Regions from separate parts of the Pseudomonas sp. Marseille-Q0931 genome, predicted to be linked through region 2. Evidence: predicted binding sites of a transcription regulator. Region 2 holds the regulator's gene; the other holds the start of a gene.
The links. Region 2 encodes sigma-54, which starts transcription at its own class of promoters, with help from an activator protein. Its sites were predicted from a motif close to ANTGGCATNNANNTTGCTNT; they were not measured.
Positions count from the first base shown of each region.

Region 1: P3C50_RS05640 (CmpA/NrtA family ABC transporter substrate-binding protein) is a predicted target of sigma-54. The motif match lies at 2,443-2,462, and genes of this name have one in related genera.

Region 1 covers NZ_CALNWT010000001.1:1,158,008-1,162,419, forward strand. Annotated here, with positions in the region: tRNA gene P3C50_RS05615 (tRNA-Ser) at 5-94, opposite strand; gene P3C50_RS05620 (hypothetical protein) at 187-405, opposite strand; gene P3C50_RS05625 (crotonase/enoyl-CoA hydratase family protein) at 590-1,279, shown strand; gene P3C50_RS05630 (hypothetical protein) at 1,382-1,774, opposite strand; gene P3C50_RS05635 (transcriptional regulator) at 1,928-2,242, shown strand; gene P3C50_RS05640 (CmpA/NrtA family ABC transporter substrate-binding protein) at 2,604-3,887, shown strand; gene ntrB (nitrate ABC transporter permease) at 3,900-4,412, shown strand, end outside.
Region 2 covers NZ_CALNWT010000012.1:5,303-9,714, reverse strand. Annotated here, with positions in the region: gene lptA (lipopolysaccharide transport periplasmic protein LptA) at 1-250, shown strand, start outside; gene lptB (LPS export ABC transporter ATP-binding protein) at 250-975, shown strand; gene P3C50_RS18055 (RNA polymerase factor sigma-54) at 1,151-2,644, shown strand; gene raiA (ribosome hibernation-promoting factor, HPF/YfiA family) at 2,744-3,052, shown strand; gene ptsN (PTS IIA-like nitrogen regulatory protein PtsN) at 3,065-3,529, shown strand; gene rapZ (RNase adapter RapZ) at 3,531-4,388, shown strand; gene P3C50_RS18035 (HPr family phosphocarrier protein) at 4,403-4,412, shown strand, end outside.

The DNA.
Region 1 (4,412 bases), on a different contig from region 2:
AAAGTGGCGGTGAAGAAGAGATTCGAACTCTTGATACGGTTTCCCGTATACACACTTTCCAGGCGTGCTCCTTCAACCACTCGGACACTTCACCGGATCTCGACGTTTTGGCCTGTAGCCCGTCGAGGTGCGCTAATGTAGTCGAATGTTTTCCGAATGGCAAATTTTTTTAAAGGATTCATGCGCTTAAGAGCGCAGCGGGTTTTCCTCTGGGCCTTCGGCAGGCGTTTCGTCGAAACGCAGGTGGCCGAACAGCAGGAAACCCAGGGACATGAACAGCCCCGCACCGAACAGAAGCAGCACACCGGCGGGGCTGCGAAGGTAGAGCATTTCGCTGAGCGTGACCGAGCCCAGCAGTAGGCCGATCACTGCGAGGGTATAAAGGATGGAATTCAGGATGTTCATGGACAGCTCCTTCGCTTCGCCGCCACCTTAATAGCCAGGCTTCGCTGCCCGCCAATTGCCATCCGGCATCGCCACGATAGGCAAAACCGCTGACCCGCCAGTCAGTCACGGCGCTTTACCGGAGCGATTGGGCTGAGTACCTTCTGCCGACATTCAGCCTGCGGCTCCAACAAGGAAAACTGCCATGAGCGACCTGATCAGCTATCAACTCGAAGACGGCATCGCCACCCTCACCCTGAGCAATGGCAAGGTCAACGCCATCTCGCCTGACGTGATCGCTGCCTTCAATGCTGCGCTCGACCGCGCCGAGCAGGATCGCGCCATCGTCATCATCACCGGTCAGCAAGGCATTCTTTCCGGCGGCTACGACCTGAAAGTAATGACCTCCGGCCCGCAGAACGCGATCAACCTGGTCGCTGCAGGTTCCACCCTGGCGCGGCGCATGCTTGCCCACCCCTTCCCGATCATCGTCGCCTGCCCTGGCCATGCCGTGGCCAAGGGTGCCTTCATCCTGCTGTCGAGCGATTACCGCATCGGCGTCGAAGGCCCGTTCAGCATCGGCCTGAACGAAGTGCAGATCGGCATGACCATGCACCATGTCGGTATCGAGCTGGCCCGTGATCGCCTGCGCAAGTCGGCCTTCCACCGCTCTGTGATCAATGGCGAGATGTTCGACCCGGCTGGCGCCGTGGATGCCGGCTTCCTGGACAAGGTGGTGCCGGCCGAGCAACTGCTGGCCACCGCACAGGCTGCGGCGCAGCAGATGAAGAAGATCAACATGACGGCGCACAAGAACACCAAGTTGAAGGTGCGCAAGGCGCTACTGGAAACCCTCGATGCGGCCATCGAGACGGACAAGCAGCACCTGATGTAAGCACGCGACACATCGCGCCTAGAAAAAAGCGCCGCTTCCGTTGAGGTCGCGGCGCTTTTTAGTTTTTGGCCTGTTGCTCTGAGGGCGAAGGTTGCTGCGTGTTCAGCCGGAGTAGTCAAGCGCCGTCCAGGCCCTGCTCATACCCTGGGCCAGCACGCAGCCAGGCTTGCTCAATTGCTCATTGAAGGCTGTCGGCAGCAGCGTGGTTTCGCCCTCGGCAGCGCCATGACGCTCGGTAAGCCATTGCAGCCTGCCGCAATTGGGCGTCTCGATCACATAGCTGGCGGCGATATTGGAGTGGTGGCTGGGCAGGTGGATCACGTCGAGCACCACGCCCGCCTCTTCAACCCGCTGACCATCGGAGACCAGCACGGCCCAGGCCTGCTCGCCCTCGATCACCAGATAGGCACCGTTGGCCTGTGGTCGCTCAATCTGCGGTTGCGCGCAGCCACTCAACAGGGCCAGTAGCACAATCGTCATCAGCATGTGTTGCATTGCCAATACCCCCTTGCAAGGCGCCCACATCTGCATGGTGGGCGGGTCGTTGTCGCCTGAATGAGGCCACTATTACCCAATACTGTTTATTTGTACAGTATTTTTCGATTACCCTATTCGCAGGCAAATGACCGAGCACATAGGAGCGCCATCATGCTGGACGTACTGCAGCTGAAACACCGAGTGAACCGCATGCCGCTGGAGCGCGTTCGCGAGATGGTCGACGAGTTGCTGCTCGAAGGCATCGTCACCGAGAGCCGCACGCCCTTTAATCGTCAGCACTTCAATACCTGCTTCGCCGAGATCGAGGCGTTGTTGCAGCGCGCTGGCTATCACCGGCAGCTGGATGTGGTCGGTTATCAGGGGCTGGCCTACGCGCTGTTCGATCCGGCCCGCTGGGAAGCCGTCGAGGTGCTGCGCTGGTTGCGCGATTACGTCGAAGAAGCCCATGTACAGCCGGCCTCCTGAGCCGGCAGGGCGAACCAAAAACGCTCAGTGACGCACGGCCATGCACGGCATTGGCTCAACGGCAGGCCCGCAACATGGCGCCTGCGCAAAGCCGTTAAGGCTCCAATCGATCTCATCAAATAGCTGCAAACCATTGATTTATAACCTACAGCCTCTTATCCGCAGTTCCGTTCGTGTATCGCCGAGTATCGCGAGCGAAAGCTGGCAAGCCCCTTGCTAATGCCCTGTCAACATCCTGCGTAGCACGCCAACGGCGGCGGGCCGGGGATCACGGACAACGGCGTCCGTCAGGTCACCTCCTCTTAACGAGGTGGCCTGGCGTACGCCGTTTTTGTTTATGCGCCTGACAAGGATTAGACCCATGACCGATCGTGATTCGACCAAGCCCTTCGGCACCAGCCGCCGCAACTTCCTCAAGCAATCCATCGCCCTGGCCGGCGCCGTAGGCGGTATCGCCGCACTCGGCCTGTCCGCCCCCGCATCGCTACGCAGTGCGGCCTGGGCTGCCGGCTCCGACGCACCGGAGAAATCCGCGCTGACGGTCGGCTTCATTCCCCTGACCGATTGCGCATCGGTGGTAGTGGCAGCCACCCAGGGTTTCGGTGAGAAGTATGGCCTGACCATCAAGCCGAGCAAGGAGGCCTCCTGGGCCGGCGTGCGCGACAAGCTGGGCACCGGCGAGCTGGATGCCGCCCACGTGCTCTACGGCATGATGTACGGCGCCCAGCTCGGCCTCGCCGGCCCGCAGAAGGACATGGCGGTGCTGATGGGACTGAACCAGAACGGCCAGGCCATCACCCTGTCCAAGCAGCTGCGCGAAGCCGGGGTAACCAACGGCGCGCAACTGGCCGAGCACGTGAAGAAAGGCGGTAATCCGCTGACCTTCGCCCAGACTTTCCCCACCGGCACCCATGCCATGTGGCTGTACTACTGGCTCGGCAGCCTGGGCATCAACCCGATGAGCGACGTGAAGACCATCGTCGTACCGCCGCCGCAGATGGTCGCCAACATGCGCGTCGGCAACATGGACGGCTTCTGTGTTGGCGAGCCCTGGGGCGCGCGGGCGATCTTCGACAAGATCGGCTTTACCGCCACCACCACCCAGCAGATCTGGCCGGACCACCCGGAGAAGGTGCTCGGCACCACCCGCGCCTTCGTCGAGCAGTACCCCAATGCGGCGCGCGCGCTGATCATGGCGATTCTTGATGCCAGCCGCTTCATCGAGGCCAGCGAGGAGAACCGCAAGAGCACCGCCAAGCTGATTTCCGGCAAGGCTTACGTCAACGCGCCGGTGCAGGTGATCGAGCCGCGCTTCCTCGCCCAGTACGAGGACGGCCTCGGTAATAGCTGGAAGGACGAGCACGCCATGGCCTTCTGCAAGGACGGCAGTGTCAACTTCCCCTATCACTCCGACGGCATGTGGTTCCTGACCCAGTTCAAGCGCTGGGGCCTGCTCAAGGACGCGCCGGACTACGCCGCCGTGGCCGCGCAGATCAACCAGACCGCGCTGTACGCCGAAGCTGCTGGCGCGCTCAAGCTGGCGGTGCCGAGCAGCCCGCTGCGCAGCAGCACGCTGATCGACGGTGTGGTCTGGGACGGCAGCAACCCGGCCGCCTACGCCGACTCCTTCGCCATCAAAGCTTGACCGGAGGTGATCATGAACGCGCCCCTGAAAACGCCCCTTCCCACAGTCAGCAAACCGCGCCTTTCGCCTGCCGCCCTGCTGCCGAGCGCAACGACCCTCGGTCACCTGGCCAAGGCCGGTATCGCCCCGCTGCTGGGCATCCTCGCCTTCATCGGCTTCTGGTCGCTGCTGGCGCAATACAGCGAAGGTCTGCCGGGGCCGCTGAGCACCTGGCAGGCTGCCCTGGTGCTGTTCGCCGACCCGTTCTACGACAACGGCCCCAACGACATGGGCATCGGCTGGAACATCCTCAATTCGCTCGGTCGAGTCGGCATCGGCTTCGGTCTCGCTGCGCTGGTTGGCATTCCCCTGGGTTTCGCCATCGGCCGCTTCGCCTTTCTCGCCGGCATGCTGGCGCCCATCATCAGCCTGCTGCGTCCGGTCTCGCCACTGGCCTGGTTGCCGATCGGCCTGCTGGTGTTCGAGGCAGCGGGGCCGGCGTCGATCTGGGTGATCTTCATCAGTTCGATCTGGCCGATCATTCTC
Region 2 (4,412 bases):
GGACAAGGACATCGTCAAGGCCTACGGCAAGACCATCCAGTACTTCGCCAGCAACGAGCGTATCGTACTGATCGACCAGGCCAAGGTGATTCAGGAAGGCAATACCTTCGAAGGCGAGAAGATCGTCTATGACACCCGCCGCCAGATCGTCAATGCCGGTCGCGCCACGGGCGGCAACGTCAGCACGCCACGCCCGCGCATCGACATGGTCATCCAGCCGAAGAACAAACCCGCGGATCAGCAACAGTAATGGCCATTCTCAAAGCCCAACACCTGGCGAAAAGCTACAAGAGCCGCCAGGTCGTGCGTGACGTCAGCCTGAGCATCGAAAGCGGTCAGATCGTCGGCCTGCTCGGCCCCAATGGCGCCGGCAAGACCACCTGCTTCTACATGATCGTTGGCCTGGTGCGCGCCGATCAGGGCCGCGTGCTGATCGACGACCACGACGTCAGCCACCAGCCCATGCACGGCCGCGCGCGCGCCGGCATCGGCTACCTGCCGCAGGAAGCCTCGATCTTCCGCAAACTGTCTGTGGCCGACAACATCATGGCTATTCTGGAAACGCGCAAGGACCTGGACCGCGCCGGGCGGCAGGCGGAACTGGACAGCCTGCTGCAGGAGTTCCATATCCACCACATCGCCGACAGCCTCGGCATGAGCCTGTCCGGTGGCGAGCGACGCCGCGTGGAGATCGCCCGCGCCCTGGCGACCAATCCCAAGTTCATCCTGCTCGACGAACCCTTCGCCGGTGTCGACCCGATTTCGGTGGGCGACATCAAGCAGATCATCCATCACCTCAAGACCAAGGGCATCGGCATCCTGATCACCGATCACAACGTGCGCGAGACCCTGGATATCTGCGAAACCGCTTACATCGTCAATGATGGGCAACTGATCGCCGAAGGTGACGCCGAGACCATCCTCGCCAACCAGACGGTGAAGGAAGTTTATCTGGGCCACGAGTTCCGCCTGTAGCAGGCTGCGTGAAAATACTGCGCCTTCACACTGCCTGTAGATCGCCGCTATTTCGCTACAGAAATATTGCAACCCCTAGGCAAGAACGAGAAATTCAGGCATATAATTTGCTTCCTGGCGGCGCTTCGGCGCCCTGATGTGGAAGGCGTAACTCGCCAGTAAATTAAGGTCTGCAATGAAACCATCGCTAGTCCTCAAGATGGGCCAGCAGCTGACGATGACCCCGCAGCTGCAACAGGCTATCCGCCTCCTCCAACTGTCGACCCTGGACCTGCAACAGGAAATCCAGGAGGCGCTGGAATCCAATCCCATGCTCGAGCGCCAGGAAGATGGCGACGACTTCGACAACAGCGACCCGATGGCTGATGGCGCCGAAAGCGCCGCTCCCGCCCCGAGCAAGGAAGAGAGCTACCAGGAGACCACTCCGACGGTGGATAACCTGGAGGATGGCGAATGGGGCGACCGCATCCCCAACGAGTTGCCAGTCGATACCGCCTGGGAAGACATCTACCAGACCAGCGCCAGCAGCCTGCCCAGCAACGATGATGACGAGTGGGACTTCACCACCCGCACTTCCACCGGCGAGAGCCTGCAGAGCCATCTGCTCTGGCAACTGAACCTGGCCCCCATGTCGGACAAGGACCGGCTGATCGCCGCCACCCTGATCGACTGTATCAACAACGATGGTTATCTCGAGGAAACCCTCGAGGAAGTGACCGAATCCTTCGACCCAGAGCTGGATATCGAGCTGGACGAAGTGGAAGTGGTGCTGCACCGCATCCAGCAGTTCGAACCGGCCGGTATCGGTGCCCGCGACCTGCGCGAATGCCTGCTGCTGCAATTGCGCCAGCTGCCTGCCAATACGAGCTGGCTGAACGAGACCCAGCGCGTCGTCAGCGATTATCTCGAGTTGCTCGGCAGCCGCGATTACGCCCAGCTGATGCGCCGCACCAAGCTCAAGGAAGACGAACTGCGCCAGGTCATCGACCTGATCCAGCGCCTGAATCCGCGCCCGGGGTCGCAGATCGAATCCAGCGAGCCGGAGTACGTCGTTCCGGACGTGATCGTGCGCAAGCACAACGACCGCTGGCTGGTGGAGCTGAACCAGGAAGCCATGCCGCGCCTGCGGGTCAACCCGCAGTATGCCGGCTTCGTCAAACGCGCCGACTCCAGCGCCGACAACACCTTCATGCGCAACCAGCTGCAGGAAGCGCGCTGGTTCATCAAGAGCCTGCAGAGCCGCAACGAGACGCTGATGAAGGTGGCCACGCAGATCGTCGAGCACCAACGCGGCTTTCTCGATTACGGCGACGAGGCGATGAAGCCTCTGGTGCTGCACGACATCGCCGAAGCGGTCGGCATGCACGAGTCGACCATTTCGCGCGTGACCACGCAGAAATTCATGCACACCCCGCGCGGCATTTACGAGCTGAAATATTTCTTCTCCAGCCACGTCAGCACCTCCGAAGGCGGCGAATGCTCGTCCACCGCGATCCGCGCGATCATCAAGAAACTGGTTGCGGCAGAAAACGCGAAAAAGCCGTTGAGTGACAGCAAGATCGCTGGTTTACTGGAGGCACAAGGCATCCAAGTCGCCCGTCGGACGGTCGCCAAGTATCGCGAGTCCCTCGGTATCGCGCCCTCCAGTGAGCGCAAGCGACTGATGTAGGCCAGATCGACTGAAGGCCCAGGGTCTTCAGGCCAGAGTGTTCCGGCGGCGGGTCGAACCAGACCCGTCTCTTACACAAGGCAACAAGGAGAAAGCGGTATGCAAGTCAACATCAGTGGACATCAGCTGGATGTGACCGACGCCCTGCGTGACTATATCGGCGAGAAACTGGGCCGACTGGAACGCCACTTCGACAAGATCACCAACGTTCAGGTGACCATGGAGGTCGAGAAACTCAAGCAGAAGATCGAAGCCACCCTGCATGTCGCCGGCGGCGAAGTCGTCGCCAATGCCGAACATCAGGACATGTACGCTGCCATCGACCTGTTGGCCGACAAACTCGACCGTCAACTCATCAAGCACAAGGAAAAGCAGCTCGAGCGTCTGCAAGGCGCCACGGCCCGCTAACATTCCCCATCCATGATCCGACTTGAAAACATCCTGACCCCCGGCCGTTCCCTGGTGAACGTGCCGGGCGGCAGTAAGAAACGCGTGCTCGAACAGATCGCCAACCTGGTTGCCCGCGACCTGCCCGACCTGGATGCCCAGGACATCTTCGAAAGCCTTATCGCCCGCGAGAAGCTCGGTTCCACCGGCTTCGGCAACGGCATTGCCATTCCCCACTGCCGCCTGGCCGGCTGCAGTGCACCGATCAGCGCCGTGTTGCACCTCGACACCGCGGTCGACTTCGACGCCATCGACGGCGTGCCGGTCGATCTGCTGTTCGTCCTGCTGGTGCCGGAAGCGGCAACCGACGCGCACCTCGAACTGCTGCGCCAGATCGCCAGCATGCTCGATCGCCAGGAAGTACGCGAACGTCTGCGCCAGGCCAACAGCGGCGAAGATCTCTATCAGGTCGTGGTGGACATTCAGAACGGTCAATGACATGCGCCTGATCATCGTCAGCGGTCGCTCCGGCTCGGGCAAGAGCACCGCCCTCGATGTACTTGAGGACAACGGTTTCTATTGCATCGACAACCTGCCGGCCGGCCTGCTGCCCGACCTCGCCGAGCGCTTCCTGCCACACAGCGATATGCTGCTGCCGCAGGTGGCCGTTTCCATCGATGCACGCAACCTGCTGAGCCAGCTCAAGCGCTTCCCGGAGCTGCTCGAAGAAGTACGCCAGCGCAACATCCGCTGCGACGTGCTCTACCTCGACGCCGAAGACGAGACGCTGCTCAAACGCTTCTCGGAAACCCGCAGACGCCACCCGCTGACCAACGACAACCGCTCGCTGGCCGAGGCCATCGCCTACGAAAGTCAGCTGCTGGCACCGATCACCGATCGCGCCGATCTGAAGATCGATACCACGAGGCTGAACCTCTATCAGCTGCGCGATACGCTCAAGCTGCGCCTGCTCGGCCAGACGCAGACCGGCACCGCCTTTCTCGTCGAGTCCTTCGGTTTCAAGCGTGGCATGCCGGTCGACGCCGATCTGGTGTTCGATGCACGCTGCCTGCCCAACCCTTACTGGAAGCCTGAGCTGCGCGACTATTCCGGCCTGGATCAACCAGTGGTCGACTACCTGGCGGCGCAACCGGAGGTCGAGGAGATGTATCAGGACATTCTCGCCTACCTGGAAAAATGGCTGCCGCGCTTCGCCGCCAGCAACCGCGCGTACGTCACCATCGCCATTGGTTGCACCGGTGGTCACCACCGCTCGGTGTATCTGGCCAACCGCCTGAGCCAGGCACTCAAAGACTCGCTGAAGAACGTCCAGGTGCGCCACCGCGACCTCAGCTAAGGAGCCATGCCGCGATGCCCGCAC